Regions from separate parts of the Benzoatithermus flavus genome, predicted to be linked through region 1. Evidence: riboswitches for the same ligand, from Rfam matches in the RefSeq annotation. Region 1 holds a riboswitch; the other holds the start of a gene.
The links. Region 1 has a riboswitch for thiamine pyrophosphate ahead of thiO (glycine oxidase ThiO). Riboswitches for the same ligand answer to the same signal wherever they lie in the genome.

Region 1 (15,565 bases):
CTACGATCTGACCCGCGATCCCCTGGCCCTCGGGCTCGTCGGTCTCGCGGGCTTCCTGCCGGCGATCTGCTTCGCTCTCCTCACCGGCCACGTCGCGGACCGGTTCGACCGGCGGGGCGTGCTCCTGCTCTGCTATGCCCTCACCATGGCGAGCGCCGCCGGGCTCCTCCTCGTCGCCCGACAGAACACGCCCCCGGTCTGGCCGATCTACGCCCTGATCCTGCTCTTCGGCACGGCGCGCGCCTTCGCCAACCCGGCGGGGCAGGCGCTGGTACCGAACCTCGTCCCCATCGAGCATTTCAAGAACGCGGTCGCCTGGAACTCCTCGGCCTGGCAGACCGCGACCATCGCCGGGCCGGCACTCGGCGGCGTTCTCTACGCCTTCGGCGGCACGGTCGTGTTCGCGGCGGCGACGTTCTGCTTCGCCCTCACCTTCCTTCTCCTCCTCGCCATGCACCCTCGCGGCGTTCGAGGGATACAGGAGAAGGCGAGCTGGACCGGGCTCCTCGCCGGGATCCGGTTCATCCGCTCGCGACCGGCGATCCTGGGCGCCATCTCGCTCGACCTGTTTGCCGTGCTTTTGGGCGGAGCGACGGCGCTCCTGCCGATCTATGCCCGCGACATCCTCCATGTCGGCCCGTGGGGGCTCGGCATCCTGCGCAGCATGCCGGCCGTAGGGGCGGTGGTCATGGCGGTGCTCCTGGCGCATCGGCCGCTGTCGCGGCGCACGGGCCGGCGGATGTTCCAAGCCGTCGCCGTGTTCGGCCTCGCCACCATCGGCTTCGGCCTTTCGACGAGCCTGCCTCTGTCACTGCTCTTCCTGTTCGTCATGGGGGCCGCCGACATGATCAGCGTGTTCGTGCGGCAGACCCTGGTGCAGATCGAGACGCCGGATGCCATGCGCGGCCGGGTCGCTGCCGTGAACGCCGTGTTCATCGGCGCCTCCAACGAGCTCGGCGAGTTCGAATCGGGCGTGCTCGCGGCCCTGATCGGGGCGGTGCCGGCCGTGGTCGTGGGCGGCATCGGCACGCTGGTCGTCGCGGGCCTGTGGGCACGCTGGTTTCCTGCCTTGAGAGAGCGGGACCGTCTCGTGACCTGACGCCGGGGCTTGCCTCGGGAGCGCCGATCGCGGACTATGCGGGCACGAGCTTTGGGGTGCTGACCGGCATCGCCGGTCGGCTGAGAGCATACCCACGGAACGTGACCTAGGTAATGCTAGCGAACGGAGAGCTCCGATCGAACCCGTCCTCGAGGCTGCGGCGAAGCACCCGCAGCGGGTGAGCATCATCGGTGCCGGTGTCGTGGGCCTGGGCGTCGGCTGGCGCCTGGTGCAGGCCGGCTGCGCGGTCGATCTGTTCGACGCCGGCACAGCCGGACGAGGTGCGAGCTGGGCCGCGGCCGGCATGCTGGCGGCCGGGGTGGAGACCGAGCCCGGCGAGGAAGGCCTGCTGGCACTGACGCGGGCGAGCCAGGCGATGTGGCCCGGCTTCGCCGAGGAGCTGCGGGCGGTAACCGGCATCGATCCGGACCTGCGCGAGGAGGGCACCCTCGTTCTGGCGCTGACCCGCGACGATCTCGCCAGGCTTCGGGCCAACGTCGCGTTCCAGGAGCGGCTCGGGATCGAGCTGCGCTGGCTCGGGGCGCGCGAGCTGCGCGAGCGCGAGCCGTTCCTGCGGCCCGGGATCGCCGGCGCCGTCCTAAGCCCGCACGACCATCAGGTCGACAACCGCGCCCTCGTGACGGCGCTGGTCCGGGCGTTCACGGCGGCGGGCGGCAGGCTGCACGAGGCATCCCCGGTCGAGGCGGTCGTGATCGAGGGTGGCAGGGTGACGGGCGTGCGCGCGGCCGAGCGGTGCCTGCCCGCCGATGCGGTGCTACTCGCCGCGGGCGCATGGTCGCGGCGGATCCAGGGCATCCCGCCGGAAGCGTTGCCGCCGGTACGGCCGATCAAGGGGCAGATGCTGGCGCTGCGGATGGACCCGGCAGCACCGCTCCTGCGCCACGTGGTCTGGGCGCCCAAGGTCTATCTGGTGCCGCGGCGGAACGGGCGGCTGATCGTGGGTGCGACCGTCGAGGAGAGAGGCTTCGATGCGACGCTCACCGCGGGCGGCGTACTGGCGCTGCTCGAGAGCGCGTGGCGGGCGCTGCCGGCGATCGAGGAGCTGCCGATCGAGGAGATGTGGGTCGGGTTCCGGCCGGGCTCGCCCGACGACGCGCCGATCATCGGCCCGACCCCGGTGGCGGGGCTGACGGTGGCGACGGGGCATCACCGCAATGGCATCCTGCTCGCACCCATCACCATCGAGGCCACGGCCCGGCTCGTGCTCACGGGCGAGCGCCCGCCCGAGATCCGGCCTTTCGGCCTCGAGCGGTTCGCCCGGCACGGGTCGCGAGCGCCGGCCATGAGCGAGGAGGCATCGGCATGAAGAAGGTCCGGATCAACGGCAGCGAGGAGACCGTGCGCGCCGAGACGGTGGCCGAGCTCTTGCGCGAGTGCGGGCTCGAGGAGCGGGCGCGCGGCCTGGCGGTGGCGGTCAACCGTGTCGTCGTGCACCGGCAGGAATGGGCCAGAGCCAGGCTCGCCGAGGGCGATCGCGTCGAGATCATCCGCCTCTCCGTCGGAGGCTGAGCCATGGACGGGCAGACGAACGGCGCCCCGAGCGGCGACCGGCTCGAGATTGCAGGGGTGGCCTTGCGCTCGCGGCTGTTCATGGGAACGGCCGGCTACCCGAATCAACAGGTGCTGACGGCCGCCCTCGAGGCCGGCGGGGCCGAGGTGGTAACGGCGGCGATCCGGCGGATCAGCCTCGATGCCTATGGCGGCAGCCTGCTCGACGTGCTGGGCGACCGCTACCGGCTCCTGCCCAACACCTCGGGCTGCACCACCGTCCAGGATGCCGTCCTTACCGCCCAGCTCGCGCGCGAGGCCATCGGCACGAGCTGGGTCAAGCTCGAGCTGATCGGCGACCGGGAGACGCTCTACCCCGATGCCGAGCAGCTCGTGACGGCAGCCGAGGCGCTCGTGCGCGATGGGTTCGTGGTGCTCCCCTACTGCACCGACGATCCGGTCCTGTGCCGCCGGCTCGAGGACGTGGGCTGCGCCGCGGTGATGCCCCTGGGCTCGCCGATCGGCTCGGGCATGGGCATCCTGAACCCCTACAATCTCGAGCTGATCTGCAGCCGCGCTGGCGTGCCCGTGATCCTCGATGCCGGGATCGGCACCGCTTCGGACGTGGTGCTCGCGATGGAGCTCGGCTGCTCCGGGGTGCTGCTCAACACGGCCGTCGCGAAGGCGCACGATCCGGTGCGGATGGCGGCCGCCATGCGCCACGCGGTCGAGGCCGGGATCGGCGCCAGGGCGGCCGGACGGATCCCGCGGCGACGCTACGCCGAGGCGTCGAGCCCGCAGCTCGGTCTCATCGAGTGAGCCGGCTGCCCGATCGCCTGCTGCTGATCACCGACCGGAAGCTCGCGTCCCGGCCGCTCGAGCAGGTGGTGGCGGCAGCACTCGCCGGCGGCTGCCGCTGGGTGAGCCTGCGCGAGAGGGACCTGCCGCCCTCGGAAAGACGGCGGCTTCTCGTCCGGCTTCTCGAGCGCGCGGCTTCTTGCGGGGCCTGCATCGGCGTCCATGCGGATCTCGAGGCGGCTGCAGACCTGCGCCTGCCGGCGCTGCATCTGCCCGCGGGTGCTGACGTCGCCGCGGCGCGCGCGCGGCTCGGGCCGAAACCGGTCATCGGGATCTCGACCCATGACCCGGCCGAGATCGCGGCGGCCGGCGCTGCCGGAGCGGACTACGTCACCTTCGGCCCGGTCCTGCCCTCGCTGAGCAAGCCCGGCCATGGCGACAGCGGCGGTCTCGCGCGGCTGGGTGCCGCCACGGCCGCGGCCGGGCTGCCCGTGCTGGCGCTGGGCGGAATCACCGCGGCGACGGCGGCGGCGTGCCGGGCGCTGGGCGCCGCCGGCGTGGCGGTCGTCGGCGCCGTGATGCAGGCGGACGACCCGGCCGCGGCCACCCGGGCCATTCTCCATGCCCTGAAAGAGGGTCAGGATGTCGGGCCGGCGCTCGCGGCAGCGAACAGACGGGATTCGACCACCCCGGTGGAGCGGCAGGGCTTCTCGAAGGGATAGGTTGTGTAGGGGTTGCGGTAGGTGCCCGTGAAGTCGGTGGCGATGACGACGCGAGTCCCGCCCGCGGCGGGCTCGAGCGTGACGCGGACCGTGCCGTGGCGGCTCTGGACCGTCACCATGCGGCGCTCGGGGTCCTCCTGACCCACGATCTCGGGCACGCAGGACATCCAGGCGGCGGGCGTTCCGCTGCGCGATGCCGTGACGACGCCGCTCGTGCCGTCCGTCGTCCGCGTGAAGCCGAGCCGGATGATCTCGGCCTCGATGCGACTGCGCACCTCGGCCGGATCGCCCGCTACCGTGCGGTCCGTCTCGACCGGCACGCTGGCGCAGGCGGCAACGCCGAGCAGGATCGCGGCACCGAGCAGGGATGATGGGCGTCGCGGCATGGGCATGTTCCTCGCGCTCGCGGGTAGGAAGGGCCGACGAACGCCCGCGATGCCGTTCCCACAGCCTCGCGGGCATCGGCCATGCCCGGCGCACCTGCTCAGAGGCGGCGGCTGTCCTCCGGCTCGACCACGACGTTGGGCGGCGTCCCACCTGCTGCCCCCTGGTCCAGAGCCTGATCGAGCCGGCCGCGCTCGACCGCGGCCCGCGTTTTCTCCGGTGTCGGACGGACGATGGTGCGGGTCGTGGCCGGTGCGGGTGCTTCGGGCTCCTGTGCACGCTCGGCGGCGACCTCGGCGAGGGCTTCGGCCGCGATCAGGCCGTGCTCGACCGCGTGCTCGGCCATGGCGAGGCTGTCGGCGGCGAGCAGCAGGCTGCTGCCGGCGGCCGCGACCTCGGCCGCCAGCGCCTCGATCGCGGCCCGGCGCTCCGGGCTGCGGCTGACGTTGCGGATGTAGATGGCGAGCACGCGGCCGGGATGCTCGCGGACGAGACGCGTGTAGATCTCGGGGTCGCGCTGGCCGCTGTCGCCGATCAGGACGAAGGGCAGCTCGCGGTAGAGGGCGAGCATGTGGCGGATCATGTCGAGCTTGTGGCTCTTGCCGCGCCGGGGCAGCGGGTTCTGCAGCGTCATACCCCATTCCCGCAGGAACAGGAGCGGGCCGACCGGGATGAGGTGGAGGTGGAAGAACTCGTCCAGGATCTCGTAGTTGCTCCAGGGACTGCGCGAGACGTAGAGCATCGGGTTGAACGCCTCGCCCGAAGCGCCCCGATGGAACGCCCGCAGGAGCGCCGCCATGCCGGGAAAGGCGAGCCGGTGGTGCGCGCCTTGCAGGAACAGTCGCCACAGCATCCGGGGCAGGCTCGCGACCCGGCTTTCCATGATCGTGTCGTCGATGTCGCTGATCACGACGGAGCGGCAGCGTGTGGGCGGGATGAACAGCTCGCCTTCCACCTCGAGCCGCACGGGCTGCAACAGCTCGAGCGGGATGGGATGCCAGAGTCGGTCATCGGGCGGCGGCTGCGCGATCTCGAGATGGATGCGGAAATAGCCGTCCGCGTCGGTCACCACCCGCTGCTCCGCGCCGCCGAAGCGGGCGAGGACCGGTGCCGCGCCGATGCCGTGGCGGAAGAGGTGACGGCCGAGCCGGGCGAGGCTGCCCAAAGGCGCACCTTCCGCGCGGCGCGGCGGCTCGCGGAACACCCGGCCGATCAGAAAGATCTCCTCCTTCGAGCCGTAGCCCCGATAGGGCTGGAGCACGACGCCGCCGTCGTCTCGTACGACATGGACGGGGCGTGCCAGGAAGCGCAGCGCGCTCCGGGCCGCATCGGTCAGACTGGTGGCGAGCCTCATTCCTTTTCCCCGAACGCCTCGGCTCGGCCGTCACGGGCCCGATCCTGCTAACACCGAGACGCGGCCGGGGTTGCGAGACGAGCCGGCCTTGCACGCAGACTCAGCAGCCGAGGTCGGCTGGTGGGATCGTGGCGTCGGTCTCGAGATCGAACGGCCCCGTGCTGTCGACGCGCGCGCGGCCGGGATGGCGGCTCTGGTCGGCGCAGGGGCCGAGGCCGCCCGCATCCAGGGGAAGGACGACCTCGACGGAAGGTGCAGGCTGCGTCGATCGGGCCGGCGCTCCATGCCAACGCGCTTCGGGCACGGTAGCACCGGGGACAGGGGTCGGGCCTTCCGTGATCATGGCGGCGGCAGCGAGGGCGATCAAAGAGCGCGGGACGGGCGAGGGCATTTCCCCTCCGGGTGCAGGCCGGGCTCGCGCGATGATGGCGCAGGAGAACCCGGATGGAAAGCTCGGGCGCGCGGCCCGGTCAGGAATCGAACCAGGGCCGGTAACGGCAGTAGGTCTGGACACCGCCCGGATAGGTGAACAGAGCCTCGTCGCGCACGGCCCAGAGCTCCCAGCCCGGAGCGGTGAAGCGGCGGCCCCGGTCGGCGGGCGAGCGCGTGAGGGTCAGCGCGTCCTTGCTCGTGGTGAGCACCGCCCTGTTCTGCTCCTCCTGGAACAGGACCCGCAGCACGTGGCCGTCGGCGCAGCGCCAGGCGAGGTCGGCCACGGACGCGGGCGGGGCCTCGCCCCGGCCACAGCCGGCGAGGAGCACGAGGCATCCGGCCAGCGCCACGCCGGGTCCGGATCGGGTACGACCGGACCCGGCGGAGGGCAGCATGGCGCTGAGACGGCGATCCTTCGCCATGGCGGCACCTTCACAGGCAGGCGGACCAGCGGAAAGCCGGGACCGTCCACCCTCGAGACTAGATCGCGCGGGAGGATGGGTGAAGGGATCAGAAGCCTACGGCGGTATGCCGGGAGCGGCCAATTCCGCTGTTTCTTCGGCCGGCTTTCGCGTGGTGATGCTCCTGCCGATTTGCCCTTGCGGAAAGACACGGCACGTTCCATCTTAGCTTCAGGTTCTCTACCCGCTCTTCCGGCCGACCGGTTCTACCGGCCACTCTCCAGGACAGACGCCAGAGATCACCTCACGCCGCGGTCTGTCGCCCGGCGTGCACGACCCACCTACCGAGGTGATTTGATGCAGACCGGCACGGTCAAATGGTTCAACGCGACGAAGGGCTACGGCTTCATTACCCCCGACCAGGGCGGCCCTGACGCCTTCGTCCACATCTCCGCCGTGGAGCGGGCTGGGCTCGGCGAGCTGCGCGAGGGCGACCGCGTGCAGTACCGTCTGGTACGCGGCAAGAACGGCAAGAGCTCGGCCGAGGAGCTGCAGCGCGCCTCCTAACAGGGCGATCGCAGCCTCGGCCAGACGACACCCTCCGGGCTTCCGGGGGGTGTCGCTGTTTTGGGACCAGGAATGCCGCGCCGCACCGCGGCCGGCGAGCGAGCGGAGGACTTCGATGAGCCTCGTCGACAAGCTGCCGGGTATGGCGGATGCCGACCTCAACAACCTGCACGCCAATGCCGTGCGTCTCAAGGAGGCGGGCTCGGCGCAGCAGCGCGCCTCGGCCGCGGCCGTGCTGCCGGCGATCGAGGCCGAACTCTCGGCGAGGAAGGCGGCGAAGCAGGAGCGCCTGGCGCAGAACCGCCGCGCGCGCAGCAGCAAGAAACAGGCGGCGGCTGCGGCCGAGGCGGAGAGCGCCGCCGGTTGATCCCGGCCTTCCCGGCGCAAGCTCGGATCGGCTAGCATCGAGACCGCGGGGAACCCCGTTGCGGGGATCCCGCCGGACGGGCGATGGCCATGACGACGCGGCGGCGGTTGCTGGAAGGTGCTCTGGGTACGGCCTTTGCGGCGGGTATCCCGCAGCGGGGACCGAGCGCCCAGGACATGATGCGGCACGTCGACCTCGATTCGCCGCGCATGGTCAAGGCCGAGCTGACCCGTGAGCAGGTGGCGGCGATGGCGGCGGAGGCGGTCGCGCGCAACGGCCGTGTCGATCTCCACGACCGCAGCCTGAACGGGCTCGACCTCTCGGGCCTCGATCTCGCCGCGGCCGATCTGCGCTGGGCGCGGCTCAACCGCGCCACGCTCAAGGGCACCCGCCTCGCCGGTGCCTGGCTCGATCTCGCCTGGGCGCTCGAGGCCGACTTCTCCCAGGCCGACCTCACCGAGGCCGGCCTGTTCCAGGCTCAGCTCCTGCGCGCGAAGCTCGACGGGGCCAGGCTCGACCGGGCCAGGATCGCGGCCGGCTTCGACAACGCCTCCTTGCGCGGCGCCTCCTTGCGCGCGGCGGACGGGTCCGCCGACATGCGCAACCAGTCCATGGGCCTGATGCGGGCGAGCTTCAGGGGGGCGGTGCTCGAAGCGGCCGATCTCACCGACGCCAGGCTGGCGCGCGCCGACTTCGCCTTCGCCAAGCTCGGCAAGGCCCGGCTCGACGGTGCGGATCTGACCCGAGCCGACCTCGGCGGCGCCGATCTCACCGGTGCCAGCATCATCGGGGCCGATTTCACCGGGGCCGACCTCACCGACACGATCCTGCGCAAGCTCGTCGGCAAGGAGACGATCAAAGGCCTGGACGCGGCCAGGAATGCCGATCGGGCGGTGTTCGACTGAAGCGGACGCTCGGCAGCGAGTAGCTGCTGCCGAGGTCGGGTTCGCTCGTGCCGGTGGGGATGTTCCCCGATGGAAGCTCGGTGCGGCCATCGGGCTGCGGGACCGGCCGGAGATTGGCAGGTCGTCATGCCTTGACTATAGGTTTATTTTCTTGGAATGACAAATCATTCCGGCATTCGGGACGCGCCTGCATCATGGACCCGTCCCGATACGATAGGGCATATCAGGACCGCCGGAGCAATGATTGACAACCTGGACGCTATGAACATCCTTCTGATTACGCTTTAAGCGGTCAATCGAGGATATGAATCAGTGACGGATATTCCTGGCAACATCGGCACCGATGCCACATTGATGCTCGGGGTGGCGTCGGAGAGCGACTTCGATCGGGATGGCGACTCCGACTGGTTCAGGATCTACCTGAACAAAGGTCAGTCTTATGCCTTCCGTGTCGATGGCGAGTATGGCTCGATCTACTCGCTGACCTTGCGCGACGCGAACGGGAACGTCATCAAATCTGTTGATGCGCACGAGAAATTCTACTGAATTTCCTACGAAGCAAGCTTCGATTTCACTGCTCGCTCATCGGGCATCTATTACCTCGATGCACGTGGCGTCAACACGGTGTACGATGGAACGCCTTCCGCCTACACGATCCAAGCGTCGCTCGATGCGAGCACGTCCTTCACCGATGCGAAGGTGATCGCGGTCGATCAGGATTATACCGAAGGGGCAAGCTTCGACGGTGACCAAGACGATCTCCTGGACGGCGGTGCGGGCACGGACACGATCAGCGTCGAGGTCAGCGGTGTCGCGACCAAGATCGATCTGGCAACCGGCACGGCGACGCGCGGCAGCGAGCTCGACCGGCTTTACGGCATCGAGAACGCGATCGGCTCGGCCTATGGCGACGAGATCCGTGGCAGCGGCGGCGCCAACGAGCTGCGCGGCCTTGCCGGCAACGACCTGCTGTTCGGCGGTGCGGGCAACGATGCCATCTACGGCGGTGTCGGCGACGACAGGATCACCGGCGATTCCGGCTACGACCGGATGTACGGCGAGGCCGGCAAGGACGTGTTCGACATCAATCTCGGCGACACCGGCGTCGGCCTCGGCCGCCGCGACATCATCGCCGACTTCCAGCGCGGCAGCGACAGGATCGACCTCGTCTCGATCGACGCCAAGAGCGGCATTGCGGGCGATCAGGCCTTCACCTTCATCGGCACCAAGGGCTTCACCGCCGCGGGCCAGCTCCATTACCTCTATGACAGCGGCAACACCATCGTGCAGGGCGACGTGAACGGGGACAAAGTGGCGGACTTCGAGATCCAGCTCACGGGCAAGATCGCCCTCACCGCTACCGATTTCGTGCTGTGAGCCGGCCGGTCGGGGGATGAGGGTGCCTCGCTCTCATCCTTCGCCCAGGGCCCGCAGGTAACGCTCGGCGGAGCGCTTCACGGCCGCCTTGGCGTCGCCCTGCACCGCGGCATCGAACCAGGCGCCGTGGAGATGCTCGAACGGGTAGGGATCGAGCATCGCCGCCATCCGCCGCACCGTGGCGGCGGGCAGCGGGAGGTAGTTCGGGTAGCTGTACATGAAGCTGAGCCAGCGCCGGTCCTGCACGACCTGCAGGATGTCGCCGGCGAGCAGCACGCCGTGACCTTCGGCGCCATCGGCCCAGTGAAGCACGGTGCCGCCGGCGAAGTGGCCGCCGAGGCGCAGGAGGGTGAGGCCCGGCCCGAGCTCCAGCGCGTCGCCGTCCCAGAAGCGGATCGCGGGATCGGGGCGCACGACCCATTCGCGGTCGGCGGCGTGGAGCCAGATCGGCACGCCGCCGAAGGCGCGACTCCATTCCACCATCGACGCATAGTAATGCGGGTGCGAGATGGCGATCGCGGATAGCCCGCCCAGGGCCTCGATCACGCGCACCGCCGCCGCGTCCACGAGGCTGATGCAGTCCCACAAGACGTTGCGGCCGGGGCCGCCGTTCCCGGCGCGCGCCGGCACCAGGAGCGCACGCTGGCCGATCGCGAACTTGGGCTCGATGCCGAGGCCGAGAAGGCCGTCGCCCTGATCGCGGACGGCGAGCTTGTGGGCGCCCTGCAGCTCCTCGAGCGTGGTCCAGCGCTGGCCGCCCCAGCCCACGTACTGGCGCTCGTCCTCGCAGACGGGACAGCGTTCGGGCGGCGCCTCGCTGGCTGCGAACTGCGTACCGCAGGTCGTGCAGATGGCGTGCATGGCGGGGCTCCTCTTTCCTCGTCCAGCGAACGCTCAGCCTCGCGGAACCGGCCGCGCCATTCAAGCCGCGGCTTCGGCCGCGATCTGCTCGGCGAGCCCCTCGACGACGATCCGACCCATGAACCTGCCACTCCACTCCTGAGGAGGATAACAGCCCGCTCAGGCGGCTTCCAGCGTCGGGTCGAACACGACCCGCAGGCAGCGGTCCTCCTTGTGCTTGAACATCATGTAGCCCTCCTGCCCGCGCTCGAGCGGCAGGCGGTGGGTCAATAGCCAGGACGGGTCGAGCTTGCCGTTCCGGATATAGCCGAACAGGCGCTCGGCGTAGCGCTGGCCGTGCTGCTGGCCGCCACGGATGGTGAGCGCCTTGTTCATGACCGCTCCCATCGGGAACTTGTCGACGAAGCCGCCATAGACGCCGATCACCGACACCGTGCCGCCCTTGCGGCAGCAGCGGATCGCCTCGCGCAGGACCGAGATCCGATCGGTCTCGAGCATGAGCGCCGTCTTGGCCTTGTCGTAGTAGTGGCCGAGGCCGGGACTGTGGGCCTCGAGGCCGACACAGTCGAGGCAGCGGTCGGGGCCGCGTCCGCCGGTCGTCTCCATGAGGACCTCATAGACGTCGGCCTGCTCGTAGTTGACGATATCGGCCCCGTAGCGCTCGTTCGCAGCCTGGAGCCGGTCGGGAAAGCGGTCGATCGCGATCACGCGCTCCGCCCCCAGAAAGAAGGCGCTCGCGATCGCCATCTGCCCCACGGCGCCGCAGCCCCAGACCGCGACCACGTCGCCGGGCTCGATTCCGGCGAGATCGGCCGCCATGAAGCCCGTGGGCACCGCGTCCGAGACGAACACGGCCTGCTCGTCGCGCACGCCATCGGGGACCTTGAAGGCGCCGACGTCGGCGAAGGGGACGCGGATGTACTCGGCGTGGCTGCCGGCATAGCCGCCGAACGCGTGGCTGTAGCCGAAGATGCCGGCGGTGGCGTGGCCGTAGGCGGTCTCGGCGACGCTCGGGTTCGGGTTCGTGTTGTCGCACAAGGAATGGAGATCGTGCTCGCAGAACCAGCAGCGGCCGCAGCCGATGATCGAGATCACGATCACCCGGTCGCCGCGGCGGAGCTTTTTGACCTCGCTGCCGGTCTCGACCACCTCGCCCAGGAACTCGTGGCCGATGATGTCGCCGGGCTTCATGGTCGGCACGAAGCCGCCCAGGAGGTGGAGATCGGAGCCGCAGACCGAGGACAGCTTCACCCGGACGAGGGCGTCGTGCGGATTGACGATCCCCGGATCGGGCACGCGCTCGGTCCGAAGATCGTCGATCCCGTTCCAGCACAAGGCGCGCATCAGAACCTCTCCCGGCCGGCATCCTCCGGCCGCATCGCGTTGGTCGCCATCTCGCCGGTCTCGAGGAGCTGCTTCAGGCGGCGGAGGTCGTCCCGTGCCTGGATGCCGGGCTCCTCACCCATGAGCCGGGCGATGGTCCGGCCGAGGACACCGCCCGGCGCCTCGTAGTTCAGGCGCAAGATCAGCTCGGTGCCGCGCCCGCCGGGGGCGTCGCGCAAGGTGATGACCCCGGCGTGGCGGATCTCGCTGCCCGGCAGGGTCTGCCAGGAGATGCGCTCGTTCGGGCTCTCGGCCTCGATCATCGCGTCCCACTCGATCCGCGTGCCGCCGGGGGCGCGGACCATCCAGTGGCTGCGGCCGTCATCGGTGGTGATCACGCTCTCGACGTGGCGCGCCCAGCGGGAAAACCCCGACAGGTCGCGCACGAAGCGCCAGACCTCCTCGCGCGGCCGGCCGATCGTGATGCTGCGGGCGATCTTGACCGCACCGGTGGGCAGGGTGCGCTCGAGCCGGTGCAGCCCCTCCTCGAGCATGCCACCCTCGCCGGCGAGTGGCAGATCGGCGAGGCCCTTGAAGGCGACCGCCCCGCCGGCGAGCACCAGGCCCGCGCCCAGCATGCCACCGCGACGCGCGCCCAGGAGGGTGAGGAGGCCGCCGCCGAGAAGGCAGGCGAGGCGGGTCGGATCGCTCAGAAGATCGGGGACGCTGCGCTGCGCGTAAGGGGCTGTGGCCATGGCTCCGCTCCAGATCCGGTCCCGGCGCCGTCCGCGCCCGACGACCTCTCCAACGACGGGTGAAAGGGCAGGTTCCACGAGGTGAGCCGGGGCACCTGGTCCGGCACTCCCAGGGTGCCGATCGATCGGCCGAAGGCCGAGCTTCCTCGGCGGAACCCCCCAAGGAGGCGGGCGTTAGGCAGCCGTACCGCGCAGCCCTTGGACTTCCCTGGGCCGCGTGACGGCTATGGTAATGGCCGTGATCACACGGAGGCAGCCATGAAAGTCAGCGACGTCATGACCCGCACGGTCAAGACCACCACCCCCGACGTGACGATCCGCGAGGCCGCCAGGCTGATGGCCGACCTCGATGCCGGCATCCTGCCCGTGGCCCAGGGCGACAGGCTCGTCGGGATGATCACCGACCGCGACATCACGGTGCGCGCCGTGGCCCAGGGCAAAGGCCCGGACACCAGGGTCGAGGAGGCGATGACCCGCGACGTGAAGTACTGCTACGAGGACGAGCAGCTCGACCACGTCGTCAAGAACATGGCCCGTCTCAAGGTTCAGCGGCTGCCGGTGATGGACCGCAACAAGCGGCTCGTCGGCATCGTCTCTCTCGGCGACATCGCGATCCAGGGCGATAGCTCGCTCACCGATACGGCCGTGACCGGCATCAAGGAGCCGGGCGGGCCGCACGACCAGAGCGAGCAGAAGCACTGACCGGTGCGGCACGGCGCCGGACGAAGGAAGGGGCGGGCCCGCACGGGTCCGCCCCTTCCCTTCGTCTCGCGATCGCGCGGGGGCCGTCCGGCGTCAGTGCGGCACGTCGGCCCAGACCTTGCGCTTGAGCGCGAAGGTGAGGCCCGTGAGCACGACCAGGAACAGGATCACCTTGATACCGGTCTGCTTGCGCGCCTCGAGTTTGGGCTCGGCGGCCCACATCAAGAACTGCGACACGTCCTGCGCCATCTGCGCCACGGTCGCCTTGGTGCCGTCGGCATAGGTCACCTGGTCCGGGTTCAGGGGCGGCGGCATGGCGATGACGTGGCCTGGGAACGCCACGTTGTAGTAGCCGCTCGGCGGCATGGTGAAATCGGCGGGCGGTTCCTCGTAGCCGGTGAGCACGCTGTAGATGTGATCCATCCCGCCCTCGCGCGCCTTGGCCATCAGCGACAGGTCGGGCGGCGCCTTGCCGCCGTTGGCGGCTGCGGCGGCCTGCTCGTTGGGATAGGGACCGGGGATGCGATCGGACGGCAGGCCCGGACGCTGGAACATCTCGCCCTGGTCGTTCGGCCCGTCCGTGACCTGGTACTGGGCCGCGATCGCCTTGATCTGCTCCTCGTCGTAGCCGATGTCGGCGAGATTGCGGAACGCCACGTACTTGAGGCTGTGGCAGGCCGAGCAGACCTCGCGATAGACTTGGAAGCCGCGCTGTACGGCCGCCCGGTCGAAGCTGCCGAAGAAGCCGTCGGTCGGCCAGTGCAGATGCCGCGTGACGATGCCTTCCTCGGCGGCTTCGGTCGGCGAAGGAACAAGGCCGGCGGTCACGGCGAAGGCTGCGACGGTGGCGGCGAAGAGACGGTTTGCCATGCGCATCGATCTCACTCCGCGGGCTGCGCCGCCACGCCGCGACGGCCGAGGACCGGCTCGTCGATGCTCGCGGGCAGCGGAAGCGGGCGCTCGAGCTTGCCCAGGAGCGGCAGGATGACGAGGAAGTGGAGGAAGTAGTAGAGCGTCGCGAACTGGCCGATCCAGACCACGCCACGGGTCGGCACCTGGCCGCCGACCCAGGTAAGGACGATGCAGTCGATCACCAGGAGCCAGAACACCCACTTGTAGATCGGCCGGAAGGTGGCGCTGCGCACCTTCGAGGTGTCGAGCCACGACACCACGAGCAGACAGGCGATCGAACCGAACATGGCGAGCACGCCGGCGAGCTTGGCCGAGATGCCGAACCAGGCGAGGAACGAGAGCGGCGTGAAGAGCTGCTCGTAGATCATCGAGCGCAGGATGGCGTAGAACGGCAGGAAGTACCACTCCGGGACGATGTGCGCCGGCGTGGAGAGCGGGTTGGCCGGGATGTAGTTGTCCGGATGGCCCAGATAGTTCGGCGCGAAGAAGATGAAGAAGCTGAAGAAGATCAGAAAGATGGTGAGGCCGAACAGATCCTTCACCGTGTAGTACGGATGGAAGGGGATCTTGTCCTTCTTCGTGAGGTCGATGCCGACCGGATTGTTCGAGCCGAACTGATGCAGCGCCAGGATGTGCAGGAATACCACGGCGAAGATCACGAACGGCAGGAGGTAGTGGAGCGAGAAGAACCGGTTGAGCGTCGGGTTGTCGACCGAGAAGCCGCCCCAGAGCCAGGTGACGATGGGGTCGCCCACGAACGGGATCGCCGAGAACAGGTTGGTGATCACCGTGGCACCCCAGAAGCTCATCTGGCCCCACGGCAGCACGTAGCCCATGAACGCCGTCGCCATCATCAGGAGCAGGATGATCACGCCCAGCATCCACAGGAGCTCGCGCGGCGCCTTGTAGGAGCCGTAATAGAGCCCGCGGAAGATGTGGATGTAGACCACGATGAAGAACATCGAAGCACCGTTGGCGTGCGCGTAGCGCAGCAGCCAGCCGTAGTTCACGTCGCGCATGATGTGCTCGACCGAGTCGAACGCATGCAGGACATGCGGCGTGTAGTGCATCGCCAGCACGATGCCGGTCACGATCTG
Region 2 (15,565 bases), on a different contig from region 1:
GCGCACGACCGCCCGAGCCCCCCGATCGACGGCGAGCCACAGGGCCAGCGCCATGACCGCGAGCACGAGCAGCGCCGCGAACATGAGGTCGACCTGCATGCGGGCGTTGGCGTGGAGCATGAGGTAGCCGAGACCGGCGGAGGAGCCGACCCACTCGCCGACCACGGCCCCGATCGGTGCCACGGCGGCGGCGACGCGCAGGCCCGAGGCGAGGGCGGGCAGCGCCGCCGGGATGCGGATGCGGGTGAGGATGGCGAAAGCGCTCGCGTCCATGACGCGGGCAAGCTCGATCCACCCCGGCTCGGTGCGGCGCAGCCCGTCGAGGAAGGCGGCCGTGACCGGGAAGAAGATGATGATGACCGCCATCGCGACCTTGGAGGCCATGCCGTAGCCGAGCCAGAGCACGAGAAGGGGGGCGAGCGCGAACACCGGCAGCGCCTGGCTCACGACCAGAAGCGGCATGAGCCAGCGCCGGGCATGACGTGAGGCGGCAATGAGCACGGCACTGGCCGCGCCGAACAGGCTGCCGAGCAGGATGCCCAACACGATCTCGCTCAGCGTCACGGCGGCATGGCGCAGAATGAGCTCGTGCTGTGCTGCAAGTGCCGTGAGCACGCGGCCGGGGCCCGGCAGGATGAAGGGCGGCAGGCCCGCCGCCCGGACCAGAAGCTCCCAGGCGAGGAGGATGCCGGCGGCGGTGACGAGCGGGCGTAAGAATCGACTCACGACGCTTCCTCCAGAAGCGCCGCAGAGCGGGTCAGCTCCCTCAGGAGCTCGGCTTCGAGCGCCAGGAGTGCCTGATCGGCGGGATCGCGCGGCGGGGGGCCCTTGGGCAGGAGCGGCCCGCGCGGCGTGGCGGGGCGGCCGCTCAGGACGTAGAGCCGGTGGCCGAGCCGCAGCGCCTCCAGGGGATTGTGGGTGACGAGGAGCACGGTGCGACCCGCGAGGAGCCCGGCCGCCAGCTCCTGCAGCCGATGGCGGGTGATGGCGTCCAGCGCCGAGAACGGCTCGTCCATGAGGACGATCGGGCGGTCCTCCATGAGCGTGCGGGCGAGTGCCGCGCGCTGGCGCATGCCGCCCGAGAGGGCCGCCGGCAGCGCCTCGGCATGGCGCTCGAGGCCCACACGGGCGAGGAGCTCTCGCGCCTGGTCGCGCAAGCGCCGCCGCTCGGCGCGCGTGGTGCCGCGCAGGCGGTAGCCCAGGATGACGTTCTCGATCACCGGCAGCCAGGGCAGGAGCAGATCCTGCTGCGCCATCAGCGCCACCCGGCCTTCGAGCCCACGGCCATCGTCGGTGACGACGAGGGCACCGGGAGCGAGGCCCGCGATCAGGCGAAGGAGGCTGGTCTTGCCGACACCCGAAGGCCCGAGCAGGCAGGTCCAAAGAGCTCCCTCGAGCCGAAAGCGCATGTTCTCGAACAGAACCGTGCCGTCGTAGACGAGCCTGCGCACACCCACGGTGAGGCCGGGCGCGGTAGGAGCGGATGCTCCCGATCCGGGCTCAGGCACCGCCACCCCGCGAGCCGAGATAGGCTTCGGCCGAGACGCGCGACCAGGACTCGATGCGCTGCCGCGCCTCCTGATAGGAGCGCTGGATCCGCCGGTCGAGGTCGCTGCCGGCGGTGAAGCCGGCCAGGATCTCCTCGCTCGCGCGCCGCGCCGCTGCCACGATATCGGCGGGCCAGCGGCGGAGCTGCACGCCGTGCTGCTCGACCAGCGTTGCGAGCGCCTGGCCGTCGCGCCAGTCGGCCTCGGCCAGCGTGTAGGCATTCTCGGCGGCGCAGGCGTTGGCGACCACCGCCTTGAGGTCGTCCGGGAGGCTCTGCCAGGCTCCGAGGCCGACCAGGCACTCGGCGGTACCATTGGGCTTCGTGAAGGTGGGCCAGTAATAGAACTTCGCGACCTGGTGGAAGCCGGCGGCGAGGTCGCTCGCCGGACCCAGGAACTCGACCCCGTCGATGGTGCCGTTCTGCAGCGCCGGGTAGATGTCGGGGACGCCCATGGCAACCGTGACCGCGCCCAAGCGCTGGAACAGCTCGCCGCCGAGCCCGGCGCTGCGGAGCTTCAGCCCTTCGAGATCGGCGAGACCTTTCAGCTCGCGCTTGAACCAGCCGCCCATCTGGAAACTCGAGTTGCCGGCCATGAACGGCTTGATGCCGAAAGACGCATAGAGCTCGTCCCAGAGCGCCTGCCCGCCGCCGTGCTCGATCCAGGCGGCGTGCTCGGCAGGGGTGAGCCCGAACGGCACGGTCGTGAAGAACGAGGCGGCCTTGACCTTGCCGGCCCAGTAGAACGAGGCCGTGTGCGCCATCTCGGCCGCACCCGAATAGACCGCATCGAACACCTGCAGCGCCGGTACGAGTTCGCCCGCGGCATAGAGCTGGACCATGAGCCGGCCACCGCTCATCCGGGCGATCCGGTCGGCCAGGCGCTGCGCGTTCATGCCGGGGCCGGGCAGATTGCGCGGCCAGGAGGTCACCATCCGCCAGCGCAAGGGCGTTTGCGCCCGCAACACCGCGGGTGCGCCGAGCGTGCCGGCGGCAGTACCGGCCGCGAGCAGCCGGCGACGGGTGGCAGCGCTCACGGGGCGATCTCCAGTTGTGGCCAGAGGGCATGGAAGTGGTGCACGGGACCGACACCGTGGCCGATGCCGAGCGTGTCGCCGGCGGCGATGGCGGCGGCGAGCCATTCCTTGGCCTCGGCCACCGCCTGCGGCAGCGGCCGGCCGCGGGCGAGAAGGGCCGCGATCGCGGCCGAGAGCGTGCAGCCCGTGCCGTGGGTGTGGCGGGTGTGGATGCGGGGCGATTCCAGCCAGTAGAGCTCGCCGCCGTGCAGGAGCAGGTCGGGGCTCTCCTCGCTGCTCGGCAGATGCCCGCCCTTGAGGAGCACGCTCTTGGGGCCGAGCCCCTGCAGGCGGGCCGCGACCGATGGCATCTGCCGCCGCTCGCCGATCGGCGGCTCGTGCAGGAGCACACCGGCCTCGGGCAGGTTCGGCGTGATCAGGCTGGCCAAGGGTAGCAGGCGCTCACGCAGGGCTGCTACGGCCTCGTCGAGCAGGAGCTTGTCGCCGCTCTTCGCCACCATTACGGGATCGAGTACGATCCAGCGCGGCTTCCAGGTCGCGAGCCCTTCGGCCACGGCGGCGATGATCTCGGGCGTGCCGAGCATCCCGATCTTGACCGCGACCACGGCGAGATCGCCGAACACCGAATCCATCTGCTGGCGAACGAAGGCGGGATCGACGGCATGGATGCCCTGCACGCCCAGCGTGTTCTGCGCGGTGAGGGCGGTGATCACCGAGCAACCGTAGACGCCGAGCGCCGAGAAGGTCTTGAGATCGGCCTGGATACCGGCGCCGCCGCCGCTATCCGAGCCGGCGATGGTGAGGGCTACCGGGGTCATGCGCTCTCCTTGCGGGCAAGGGCCTCGTCGACCACGCCGCGCAGACGCCGCGTCGCGGCCTCGACGTCGTCGGCCATGAAGATGTCGGCGATCACGGCGACGCCGTCGGTGCCGGCGGCGATCACCTCATGGGCATTCAGGTGCGTGATCCCGGCGATGCCGCAGCAGGGAAAGCGCGGCAGCCTGCCGTGCAGCCGGGCGACGAGCCGGGCGAGCCCGGCGGGTCCGATCGGCGGGTCCTCGCTCGCCTTGCTGGTGGTGACGAACACGGGCCCGATGCCGGCATAGTCGACGATGCCGGACTCGATCCGGTCGGCCTCGTCCGGATGATGGACCGTCGCACCGATGATCGCCTTGCGTCCGAGCAGGCGCCGCGCATCCTCGGGCGCCATGTCGTCCTGGCCGAGATGCACGCCCGCAGCACCCACGGCGAGCACCACGTCGACCCGATCGTTGATCAGGAGCGGCACGGCGAAGGGCTCGAGCGCCGCCCGCACGGCCCGCGCCGCCGCCACCACCTCGCGCGTCCGGGTGCGCTTGTCGCGGAGCTGGACGAGGGTGGCGCCACCCCGTGCTGCGGCCGCCGCCATCGCGGCGAGTGGCCGTTCCCGGCAGCGGGTCGGGTCGAGCACGGCGTAGACGCGAAGATCGAGCGGTGGGCTCATCGCACCCGTCCCCGTTCGAGGAGATCGCGCTCGTCCAGCCGGTAGAGCGCATCCAGAAGCTCGACCGCGAAGCTGCCGGGGCCGCGCGCGCGGGCAGCGGCGAGCTCGCCCGCGACGCCCATGACGAGGAGCGCTGCCACGGCGGCGGTCCAAGAATCGGGCTCGATGGCGAGGAAGGCGCCGGCCAGCGCCGAAGCGGCGCAGCCCACCGCCGTGACCGCGGCCATGAGCGGGCTGCCGTTCGCGATCTCGGCCGTGCGCGCCCCGTCCGTGACGAGATCCGAAGGTCCGGTCCGGGCGACGACCGTGCCGGCGGCGCAGGCGAGCGTTCGGGGATCCCCACCCTCGGCGAAGCACGCGATCTCGGCCGCGTTACCACGGACGAGGGCCGGGCGGCGCGCCAGCAGGCGGCGGGCGAACTTCCGCCGGCTCGGGCTCAGCTCGACCTTGACGGGATCGAGCAGCCAGGGCCGGCCGAGCTCTGGCGCCGCCTCGGTCGCCGCGAGGATCGCCGCCTCGCGTGCGGGATCGAGCATACCGAGATTGACGACGAGAGCGCTCGTTCCGGCGACGAAGTCGCGGACCGTCTCGGGATCGGCGCTCAGGCTGGGCTCGGCACCGACGGCGAGGAGCACGTTGGCCGAAAGCGTCAGCGCTGCGGGATTGGTGAGGCAATGGACCATGGGCCGCTCCTCGCGCACCCGTGCGAGGAGCCCGGCTGCGGCCGGGAACACGGCGGCGGGCGCCGCCGCGGCCGGTTCGGGCACAGATGGGACCGTCATGCCTCCCTCGCGCGACGAAGAGGCGAGGGATCGGTGACCAAGGCGGCATTCGGCATCTCAATTCCCTTCGCCGGTATGAGCCGGATCAGGTTCGACGGGTCGTGCCGCAGCACCTCTCAGCCCGGACGGAATGTCCGGACACCCCGATGAGATGCGACCTTATGTAGAGAGGCAGGCTGCGGCTGGCAATGGCGCGGCGCGCTCTGCCCGGGACAATCGGGTGAACGGGCCAGCGTTCGGCCGCGGATGAGACGGTCGAGGTGGTCGAGGCTTCAGCCGGCGAGCTTTCCTCGGCTCTTCGGGCCAGTGGCGGGTTCGGCCCGACGCAGGAGACGAAGCGCCGGGTACGCGATTACTGCCATGGTCTCCGGCGCGTGCCCTTTCGCCGCCTGTCGGCCGCGCCCGCCGCAGCTGCTCGCACCCGTTCAGATCTCCCTGCAATCGGCATAGTCGCGCCCGCCCGCGACCCGCAGATAGGCTCTTCCGTCACCCACGGTGAGCTGCACGTTGTCCTCACCGTAGCGGCGCTCGTCACCCTCCCGGTCCCGCAGCCGGAGCCGGTAGGTCCTGTCGCCGGCTTCGACGGTGGCGCGGTCACGATCCTCGTTGAGCGTGACGCGGAGCCTCCGGTCGTCGTTGCAGCGGTAGCTGATGGAGCGGCCTTCGTCGCTCCCGGTGAGCGAGCCGAGGCCGAACATACCGCGGCCGTGATCCGAGGACGAGCCAGCGCAGGCGGCGAGCGCCAGCGGTGCGACGAACAGGGCGAGCCGCACCACCGAGCGGTGGCAGAGCCTGTTCATGGGGAAAGCTCCCTAATCGTGGTGGCTGCGGAGCATAACCGGTCGGAGCCTGCCCGGTGCCGGACCCGTCAGCATACCAAGGAGCGCTCCGGATCGGTTTCTCCTCGCGCGAGGGACAGCCGACGCTCAGCTCGTCGGCGCCAGCCGCCGCGGCAGGAGGATGAACAGGCGCCCCTGGCTCTGCATGTGGCCGGCGAGATGCTCGGCCAGAGGCCCGGCCCCCCAGAACAGGTCGCCCCGCACGGGCCCGCGGATGGCGCCCCCGGTGTCCTGGGCCACGACGAGACGACGCAGCGGCCGGTTGCCGTCGGGATAGGGGGCGGTCGCGTCGAGCCAGAGCGGTGCTCCGAGCGGCAGGAACTTGCGGTCGACCGCGAGCGACCGGCCGGGAACGAGCGGCACGCCCTGGGCACCCAGAGGGCCGGAAGCGTGCGCGAGGTCCGGCAGCTCGCGGAAGAACACGTAGGAGCGGTTCTTCGCCATCACCTCGGGTGCCTGGTCGGGATGGGCCTCGAGCCATTCCCGGATCGCCTGCATCGACATCCGCTCCTTGGGGATCGCTTCCATCTCCAGGAGATCCTTGCCGATGGCACGATAGGGATGACCGTTCTGATCGGCGTAGCCGACCCGGACGGTCTCGCCGTCCGTGAGGCGGATCTGGCCCGAGCCCTGGATCTCGAGGAAGAAGCGCGCGATCGGATCGTCGACCCAGAGCAGTTCGAGGTCGCGGCCGGCAAGGGCACCGCTCTCGATCTTCGCCCGATCGGGATAGGGAACGAGCCTGCCCTTCTCGACCCGGCCGGCGATGCGGCGCCCGGCGAGCTCGGGATCGAAGGCACCCAGATCGACCGTGACGAGATCGGCCGGCCGCTTCAGGAGCGGGTAGCGAAAGCGCGCATCGGGCGTGCGCGAGCCCGAGAGCAGCGGCTCGTAGTAGCCCGTGAACAGGCCCTCGGGGTCACCGCGGTCCGTCACCCGGAAGGGAACGAACTCGGCCGCGAAGAACGCGCGCGCCGCTTCGGGCGTCCCGACCCGGGCGGCAGCATCCGCCGCCACACAGGCGGGCAGCCAGTCGGCGACGCTGCCGGCGAAGCCGCCGGCTCCACCGAGGCGCGTCTCCGGCGCCTGGCGCGCGAATTGGCCACAGCTCGCGCGAAAGGCCTGCAGCGCCTCGCGCGGATCGTCGTCCTCCCAGCCGGGGAGGGCCGTGAAGCTCACGGGCTCGAGCTCGAGGGCGGGCGGCCCCTTCTTCCGCTCGGTGCAGGCCACGGCGAGCGCGAGCAGCACTGCGAGCGCCACGACGAGTCGTGCGGAGAGGGGAAGCCGGCCGATCACGTCGGATCGGATCAGATCGACACGCCCGTCTCGACCAGCTGCCAGTTCGGATCGCGCGAGCGGACGTCGCGCTCGAAGGTCCAAACGTCGACGACCGTGTCGATCCGCCGCGGGTCGCCCTCGACGATCTCGCCGGCGGCATCACGGGTGACGTTGATCTGCTCGCTCGTGAACCGGACCGTGATCCTGGCTCGCGTACCCACGAGCACCGCCGCGACGATCTCGACATCGCGAGTGGCGACGAGCTCGGTCGAGAGGACGCGCCCTGCCTGCTCGCGCGCATCGATGGCACCGGCGAACTGCATGAACACTTCGTCGGCCAGGAGCGGACGCAGCGTGGCCTTGTCGCCCTTCGCGAACGCCTCGACGATCATGCCGAACGCCGCCTTGGCACCCTGCAGGAAATGCTGCGGATCGAAGCTCGGGTCGGCACGCCGAATGGCGGCGAGCTCGGCCCGGACCGTCTCGCTAGCGATGCTGCCCGGGGCCGGCTCCTCGACCGGCGAGGCGGGTGTCCGCTCCGGCAGCGGCACCACGTTGTCGGGGGCGCTCCGGCCTTCGCCGGCCCGGGCAGCCGTACGCTGGCTGATCGGATCGACCCGCGGCCGCTCGTGTCCGGTCTTGCGGCCGAGCACGCTGCGCAGACGGAACGCGATGAACGCGGCAATCATCGCGAAGAAGAGGATGTCGAGATAAGCGAAGCCGTCGGACATCACGCTGGATCACTGACCGCCGAGGGCGGAGGGTGGCGAGGAAGGCCGCCCGCGCACGACACCCGTGCGGCCCGGTGCTCGTTCACTATATAGTCCCCGTGCCGCAAAAACCAACCGGCCGGGCGGCAAGGGGGGTCGGCTCCTCTTGCGTCGCCTCCGTTCCCTTCTCTACAAGGCCCACGCACGGCCACCGCAGGGCGCACGGCGAAACCGCCGACCGCTCGCGGGCCGTGAGCAGCCGGCGCCCGATCCTGGCGGAGGGCGTCGCAGGAGATCTCGACCGCATGACTCTGCTGATCCGGCACGCGGAATCGGCGTGGAACGAGCATTTCGGCTGGAGCCGGATCGATGTCGGCCTGCCCGATCCTCCCCTCACCGCGGCCGGAATCGAGCAGGCGCGCCGGGCGGTCGAGCGGCTGCGTCACGAAGGCGTGCGCCGGTTGATCGCGAGCCCCTACCGACGCACGCTGCAGACCGCGCTCATCATCGCCGAGGCGCTCGATCTGCCGATCACCGTTGATCCTCTGGTACGGGAGCGCTGCGCCTTCTCCTGCGACCTCGGCAGCCCGCCCGCGGAGCTCGCCCGGCTCTGGCCGCAGCTCGACTTCTCCGGTCTCGACGAGGTGTGGTGGGGCGGGGTGATCGAGAGCTGGGAGAGCCTGGGTGCGCGCTGCGCCGCCTTCCGTGCCAAGATGCGTCTCCTGCCGGACCGGCACGAAGTCGCCGTGGTAAGCCATTGGGGCTTTATCCGCGGCCTCACCGGTGCGGAGCTCCACAACACCGATTTCATCCGCCTCGATCTGGCCGAGGCGGCATCCCTTACCTGAAGGAGCAGCCTCGATGACCGATCAGACCCAAGGCGGCAATGGCGGCGGCCAGGACGATGCCGCGGCGCAGCAGGGCCCGCGCCTCGCCATCCTCACCCAGTACGTAAAGGACCTCTCGTTCGAGAACCCGAGAGCACCGTTCGGCCTTCAGCCCAACCAGCCGCGGCCCGAGATCCAGATCAACGTCGATGTGCGCGCGGGCCAGATCGGAGATGAGCAGTTCGAGGTGATCCTCGATCTGCACATCGAGGCGAAGTCGGGCGAGAATGCGGTGTTCCTGATCGAGCTCGTCTATGGCGGCCTGTTCGCGCTCGCGAACATCCCCGAGGACAGCCTGCAGCCGCTGCTCTTGATCGAGTGTCCGCGCCTTCTGTTCCCGTTCGCGCGGCGCGTGGTCGCGGACTGCACCCGCGACGGCGGCTTCCCGCCGCTCATGATCGACCCGATCGACTTCGTGACGCTCTATCGCCGGCGCGTGCAGCAGGCGGGCGAAGCCCAGGCCTGAGCTTTCCCTCCGCCCCTCCCCGGGAGGGCGGGGAGGGGCATGCCGCAAGCCGTCAACGCCCGCGGGCGATGCCTTCGAGCCGCGCCAGCGTCCCGGGCACGTCCGGCACGAGCTCGCAGAGCGCGAGAACGCTGGCGTCCGCAAACGCCTCGGCGACGAAATGCTCGAGCACGACGCGGACGCGCCGCCAGAAGCCGTCGATATCGACGAGCAGGATCGGCTTGTCGTGATAGCCGAGCTGGCGCAGCGTTACGGCATCCAGGATCTCGTCCAGCGTGCCGAGGCCGCCCGGCAGCGCCACGAACGCGTCCGACTCGTCGATGAGCTGCTCCTTGCGGTCGAACATGTTGCGGGTGACGTGGAGCTCGGTGATGTCGCGCTTGCCGACCTCGCGATCGAGCAGGCGCTGGGGGATCACGCCCAGCACCGTGGCACCTGCCGCCATCGCCGAGCGCGCCACGGTTCCCATGAGCCCGACATCGCCGCCGCCATAGACGAGCCGCCAGCTCCGGCGGCCGAGCCCGGTGCCCAGGGTCTCCGCGGCCGCAGCGTAAACCGGGTTGCTGCCCGGTCGCGAGCCGCAAAAGACGCCGACGCTGAACACGGCGCCGGAGGAGCCGGCGCCGCTGCCGAAAGCGGAGGCCACGAGACGCCGCTCCCCTATGAGCGAGAAGGACGGAAGCGGCGCGTCAGGCGGCCTTGGCGTCGCCGCGCGTGAGATTGTGGAAGTCTTCCATGAGCTGCCGGGTGACGGGGCCCACCTGGTAGCTCAGATCGTCGATCGCCCGCACGGGCGTCACCTCGGCGGCGGTGCCGGTGACGAAGATCTCCTGCGCGTCACGGACCTCATCGGGCAGAATGTGCCGCTCGATCACTTCGTAGCCGCGTTTCCTCGCGAGATCGATCACCGTGCGCCGGGTGATGCCGTTGAGGAAGCAGTCGGGCTTCGGCGTATGAATTTCGCCGTTCTTCACCAGGAAGATGTTCGCACCCGTGGTCTCGGCGATGTAGCCGCGATAATCCAGCATCAAGGCATCGCCGAAGCCCTTGGCCTCGGCCGCGTGCTTGCTGATCGTGCAGATCATGTAGAGACCCGCGGCCTTGGCGTGCACCGGAGCGGTGTTGGGGGCGGGCCGGTCGTAGACCGCCTTGGTGAGACGCAGATCGCTGTAGTAGGCACCCCACTCCCAGACGGCGATCGCGACGTTGATCCTGGACTTCTGCGCCGAGACGCCCATCTGCTCCGAGCCGCGCCAGGCGAGCGGGCGGACATAGCAGTTCTTGAAGCCCATCTTCTGGATCAGCGCGTCCTTGGCGGCGTTGAGCTCCTCCACCGAGTAGGGGACCTCGAAGCCCAGGATGCGGCCGCTGTCGATCAGACGCTGGCTGTGCTCGGTGCTCTTGAACACCTTGCCGTTGTAGCAGCGCTCGCCCTCGAAGACGCAGGAGCCGTAGTGCAGGCCATGGGTGAGCACGTGGATCTTCGCCTCGCGCCACGGCACCATCTCGCCGTTCATCCAGATGAAGCCGTCACGATCGTCGAACGGAACTAGCTGCGACATGGCAAGGCCCCTGCGCGGGAAGGCGACGTTGAGGTTAAAATGCTGCAAGATTTGAGGATTGCGATCGCTATCACCGCCCCTCATATGTGTCAATCAACGGCGCCGCAGCCTGCACCTGCTGGAAAATGGCTTCACCGAACCCCCTGTTCCTGCGCGAGGAGGAGCTCGATCGCGGTCTCGAGCTGCTCTACTTCGTCGGCCATCAGCTCAATCTCGATGCCCAGGCGTTGCGCGCGCAAGGCGCCATCGACGAGATCGATCATCATACGCTCTTCCTGATCGAGCGCCAGCCCGGGATCACCCTGGCGGAGCTGAGCGCCGTCCTGGGCGTCAGCAAGCAGACCCTCTCGCGCCATCTGAAGCGTCTTGCCGAGAGCGGCCTGATCGATCAGGAAACGACCACACAGGACCGGCGCAAGCGGCCTCTGCGCCTCACCGACAAGGCGGCGGCGCTCCTGGCCGAGATCAAGGCGCTGCAGAAACGGCGCCTCAGGCTCGCCTTCAAGAGTGCCGGCGCTACCGCGGTCGAGGGCTTCCAGCGCGTGCTCCTCGATCTTCTGGGCGAGCCGCGGCGCGACCTCCTGCGGCGACTGACGGCGGGGATGAGGACGCGATGAGCACAGCGGCGGAAGAGGAAGCGCCTCACATTCTGGTGGTCGACGACGATGCGCGGCTGCGTCAGCTCCTGCACCGCTACCTCGTCCAGAACGGCTACTACGCCACCGCGGCGGCCGATGCCGTCGAGGCCAAGTCCAAGCTCAAGAACCTCGCCTTCGACCTCGTCGTGCTCGATATCATGATGCCGGGTCAGGACGGGCTCTCGCTCACCGAGGAGCTGCGGCGCGAGAGCGACGTGCCGATCCTGCTCCTGACGGCGCGAGGAACGCCCGAGGATCGGATCGCCGGCCTCGAGGCCGGGGCCGACGACTACCTGCCGAAGCCTTTCGAGCCGCGCGAACTCCTGCTCCGGATCGCGACCATCCTCAGGCGCGTGCAGGCCGCCCGCACTGACGACGTGATCCGCTTCGGCCCGTTCACCTTCAACCGGCGCACGGCCGAGCTCAAGCGCGACGAGGAGGTGATCCATCTCACCACCGGCGAGATCTCGCTGCTCCAGGCGCTCGCGGCCAAGCCCGGCCGGGCCTTGAGCCGGGCCGAGCTCGGCGAGAAAGGTGTCGTGGCCGGATCCGACCGAGCGGTCGACGTGCAGATGGCACGCCTCAGGCGCAAGATCGAAGACGACCCGCGCCAGCCGCGCTACATCCTGACCATGCGCGGCTCCGGCTACGTGCTCAGGCTCGGGAGCTGAGCGTCGTGCTGGCAGAGATCAGGCAGCTTCGCCGGCTCCTGAACCGGCTCATCGTGCCGCGCAGCCTGTTCTGGCGGTCGCTCCTGATCATCGTCGTCCCGCTTCTGATCCTCCAGATCATCCTCACCTTCGTCTTCTACAACCGCCACTGGGACACCGTGACCCGCTGGCTCGCCTTCGGTGTGGCGGGCGAGGTGGCGATGCTCGCCGAGATGATCGAGAACGCGCCCGATGCGACCGAACGTCAGGCGTTGATCGAGCATGCCAGCCGCAACACCGATCTCACCATCACGCTCGTGCCCGGCGGCCGGCTCGAGGATGCGGTGGCGGCAGCCGACATCAACCCCAATGTCGGCCACATCGACAACAAGATCCTGGAATCCTTCGCCGAACGGCTGCATTACCCGTTCGCGGTCGACCTCGAGACCGAGGATCCCGACCGAGCCACCGTCTTCGTCCAGATAGCGCCGGGGCTCCTCGAGGTGGTCGTGGCGCGAAAGCGCCTCACCAGCACCACGGCCTGGCTCCTGTTCAGCTGGATGGTCGGCGGCTCCGTGGTCTTGAGCGCCATCTCGATCTACTTCCTCCGCCTCCAGGTCCGCCCGATCCGCCAGCTCGCCAAGGCTGCGGACAGCTTCGGCAAGGGGCGCGACGTCGGCGACTTCCGCCTGCGCGGAGCGGCCGAGATCCGCCAGGCGGCGCACGCCTTCAACCTCATGCGCCACCGGATCCTGCGCCACATCAGCCAGCGCACCGAGATGCTGGCGGCGGTGAGCCACGACCTCAGGACGCCGTTGACCCGTATGAAGCTCGAGCTCGAGCTCATGGGGACGGGCGACGATCCGGTGCTGGCGGGCCTCAAGCAGGACGTCGAGGAGATGTCGAAGCTGGTCGAGGTCTATCTCGACTTCGCCCGTGGTGAGGGCCGGGAGAGCGTCGAGCCCACCGACCTCGGCCCCATCCTCGAGAGCATGCGGCAGCGGGCCGAGCGCAGCGGCGCGACCCTCGAGATCATGCTGGACCGGCCCATCGTCATGCCGCTGCGGCCGACCGCGTTCCATCGCTGCCTGAGCAATCTCGTCGACAATGCCTGCCGTTACGGGCGTTGGATCGGTATTTCGGTGCGGCAGAAGGAAGACATGGTCGAGATCGCGGTCGAGGACGACGGCCCCGGCATCCCGGAGGCCTGGCGCGAGAAGGTGCTGGAGCCCTTCGTCCGCCTCGACGAGAAGGCCGGCGAGGGCACTGGCCTCGGCCTCACCATCGCCCGCGACGTGGTGCTGGCGCACGGCGGCGATCTGAAGCTGAGCCGGTCGCGCAAGGGCGGGCTCAAGGCCATCTTACGCATGCCCGGCTGAGAATGGAGGAATCCGGCATGGAGATCACCTTGGCGGCCGCGCCGCCCGTGATCCTGGCCTCGAAGAGCGCTGCCAGGGCGCAGCTTCTGCGGGCTGCGGGCGTGCCCTTCACCCAGGCCGAGGCGCTGGTCGACGAGGCCGCGGCGCGCGAGGCGCTGCAGGCGGAGGCCGTGCCGGTCGAGGAGGCGGCCATCGCTCTTGCCGGGCTCAAGGCCGCCTTCGTCGCCCGGCAGGCCCCGGAGCCCGCGATCGTCGTCGGCGCCGACCAGCTCCTCGAGCTCGAGGGGGCGTGGCTCGAGAAGCCCAAGGACGCCGCGGCCGCGCGGGCCCAGCTCGCCGCCTTGCGCGGCAGGCGCCACCGGCTCGTGAGCGGCGTGGTGGCGTTCCGTGGCAACTCCCGCATCTGGCAGCACGTCGACGTGGCCCGGCTCTGGGTACGGAACTGCTCGGACGCGTTCCTCGACCGCTACGTCGCAGCCGCCGGTCCCGACATCCTGGCCTGTGTCGGCGCCTACCAGCTCGAAGGGCTGGGGGCGCAGCTCATGGCGCGGGTGGAGGGCGACTGGTTCACCATCCTGGGCCTGCCGCTCCTGCCGCTGCTCCAGTTCCTGCGCGACCAGGGCGTGCTCTTGCGATGATCGTGCTCGGGCTCACCGGCTCGATCGCCATGGGCAAGAGCCGGGCCGCCGCCATGTTCCGGGCCTATGGCGTGCCCGTGTTCGACGCCGATGCCGTCGTCCATGCGCTGTTCGCCCCCGGCGGCGCGGCGGTCGCTCCCGTCGCGGTCACCTTTCCGGGTGTCCTCGCCGCCGACCGGTCCATCGACCGCGGGGCGCTCGGCCGGCATGTCCTGGGCGACGCAGCGGCGCTGCGCCGGCTCGAGGCCATCGTCCACCCGCTCGTGCGCACGGCCGAGGGCCGATTCTTGCGCCGCGCCTGCCGGGCGGGAGCGCCGCTCGTGGTCCTCGACATCCCGCTCCTGTTCGAGACTCGTGGGGAAGACCGCGTCGATGCCGTGGCCGTGGTCTCGGCGAGCCCGATCCTGCAGGAGCAGCGAGCGCTGCGAAGGCCCGGCATGACACCCGCGAAGCTCGCCCAGATCCGCGCCAAGCAGCTTCCCGATCCCGAGAAGCGCAAGCGGGCTGATTTCGTGATCGCATCGGGCTATGACAGTGGCGCCCTCGCCGAGCGGATCGGCGAGGTGATCCGTGCGGCGCTGACGCTCCGGCCGAAGGCCTGGCCGGAGCGCTGGCTGCGGTACGGGAATGTCCGACTTGCGGCAAGGGCTTCTTGATGCTGCGCGAGATCGTGCTCGATACCGAGACCACCGGCCTCGACCCCGAGCAGGGCCATCGCATCGTCGAGGTGGCGGCGCTCGAGCTCGTCAACCACCTGCCTACCGGCAAGACCTTCCACAGCTACGTCAACCCCGAGCGCGACATGCCCGAGGAGGCGTTCCGGGTTCACGGCCTCAGCGCCGAGTTCCTGGCCGACTACCCGCCGTTCCGGGAGGTGATCGACCCGTTCCTCGAGTTCCTCGCCGACAGCCCGCTCGTCATCCACAACGCCACCTTCGACGTCCGCTTCCTCAATGCCGAGCTCGCGCGCCACGGCCGCGAGGTGCTGGCGCCGGGCAGGGCGATCGACACGCTTCTCATGGCGCAGCGCCGCTTCCCCGGCGCTCCCAACAACCTGGACGCGCTCTGCCGCCGCTTCGGGGTCGACAACTCGGCGCGCACGCTGCACGGGGCGCTCGTGGACTGCGCGCTTTTGGCCGAGGTCTACCTGCACCTGATCGGCGGCCGGCAGACCGCGCTCGGGCTCGACCGTCCGGGCGTGCGCAGCGCCGGCCGCGGCATCGTCCGCGAGGTGCGCCCGCCGCGGCCGCATGCGCCCTCGCCCGAGGAGCTGGCGGCACATGCCGCCTTCGTCGCCAAGCTCGAGAACCCGGTCTGGAATAGCTGAGCGGCATTTCGGCCTGCTTCGCTGCGACGCACCACCGCTTTGCGGCGGCTCCACCCACGGGCTACACACCGCGCGGCTTCATATCCATCTCACCCCGGCTAGGGCGCGGAGGCTTCCGATGCAGAAGATCAAGGTCAAGAACCCGATCGTCGAGCTCGACGGCGACGAGATGACCCGCATCATCTGGCAGATGATCAAGGACAAGCTGATCCTGCCCTACCTCGACGTGAACCTGATCTATTTCGATCTCGGCATCCAGAATCGCGACGCCACCGACGATCGGGTCACGGTCGAGGCCGCCGAGGCGATCAAGGCGCACAACGTGGGCGTGAAGTGCGCCACG

Region 2: another riboswitch for thiamine pyrophosphate. It lies ahead of thiM (hydroxyethylthiazole kinase); the one in region 1 lies ahead of thiO (glycine oxidase ThiO).

The regions. Positions count from the first base shown of each region.
Region 1 is NZ_JBBLZC010000008.1:15,708-31,272, reverse strand. It holds gene U1T56_RS09700 (MFS transporter) at 1-1,099, shown strand, start outside; TPP riboswitch at 1,142-1,244, shown strand; gene thiO (glycine oxidase ThiO) at 1,284-2,426, shown strand; gene thiS (sulfur carrier protein ThiS) at 2,423-2,629, shown strand; gene thiG (thiazole synthase) at 2,633-3,427, shown strand; gene U1T56_RS09680 (thiamine phosphate synthase) at 3,424-4,128, shown strand; gene U1T56_RS09675 (hypothetical protein) at 4,044-4,514, opposite strand; gene U1T56_RS09670 (App1 family protein) at 4,613-5,866, opposite strand; gene U1T56_RS09665 (hypothetical protein) at 5,967-6,257, opposite strand; gene U1T56_RS09660 (MliC family protein) at 6,337-6,720, opposite strand; gene U1T56_RS09655 (cold-shock protein) at 7,057-7,266, shown strand; gene U1T56_RS09650 (hypothetical protein) at 7,382-7,633, shown strand; gene U1T56_RS09645 (pentapeptide repeat-containing protein) at 7,723-8,538, shown strand; gene U1T56_RS09640 (PPC domain-containing protein) at 8,851-9,084, shown strand; gene U1T56_RS09635 (M10 family metallopeptidase C-terminal domain-containing protein) at 9,163-9,915, shown strand; gene U1T56_RS09630 (MBL fold metallo-hydrolase) at 9,949-10,776, opposite strand; gene U1T56_RS09625 (zinc-dependent alcohol dehydrogenase) at 10,936-12,120, opposite strand; gene U1T56_RS09620 (SRPBCC family protein) at 12,120-12,854, opposite strand; gene U1T56_RS09615 (CBS domain-containing protein) at 13,113-13,556, shown strand; gene U1T56_RS09610 (cytochrome c1) at 13,650-14,426, opposite strand; gene U1T56_RS09605 (cytochrome b) at 14,438-15,565, opposite strand, start outside.
Region 2 is NZ_JBBLZC010000004.1:199,623-215,187, forward strand. It holds gene U1T56_RS06080 (ABC transporter permease) at 1-726, opposite strand, end outside; gene U1T56_RS06085 (ABC transporter ATP-binding protein) at 723-1,508, opposite strand; gene U1T56_RS06090 (TRAP transporter substrate-binding protein) at 1,501-2,583, opposite strand; gene thiD (bifunctional hydroxymethylpyrimidine kinase/phosphomethylpyrimidine kinase) at 2,580-3,401, opposite strand; gene thiE (thiamine phosphate synthase) at 3,398-4,066, opposite strand; gene thiM (hydroxyethylthiazole kinase) at 4,063-4,848, opposite strand; TPP riboswitch at 4,893-5,004, opposite strand; gene U1T56_RS06110 (hypothetical protein) at 5,274-5,648, opposite strand; gene mltA (murein transglycosylase A) at 5,775-6,983, opposite strand; gene U1T56_RS06120 (Tim44/TimA family putative adaptor protein) at 6,995-7,696, opposite strand; gene U1T56_RS06125 (histidine phosphatase family protein) at 7,981-8,523, shown strand; gene secB (protein-export chaperone SecB) at 8,537-9,028, shown strand; gene U1T56_RS06135 (LOG family protein) at 9,081-9,674, opposite strand; gene U1T56_RS06140 (branched-chain amino acid aminotransferase) at 9,718-10,590, opposite strand; gene U1T56_RS06145 (MarR family winged helix-turn-helix transcriptional regulator) at 10,716-11,207, shown strand; gene U1T56_RS06150 (response regulator) at 11,204-11,899, shown strand; gene U1T56_RS06155 (ATP-binding protein) at 11,905-13,257, shown strand; gene U1T56_RS06160 (Maf family protein) at 13,275-13,895, shown strand; gene coaE (dephospho-CoA kinase) at 13,892-14,551, shown strand; gene dnaQ (DNA polymerase III subunit epsilon) at 14,554-15,222, shown strand; gene U1T56_RS06175 (NADP-dependent isocitrate dehydrogenase) at 15,341-15,565, shown strand, end outside.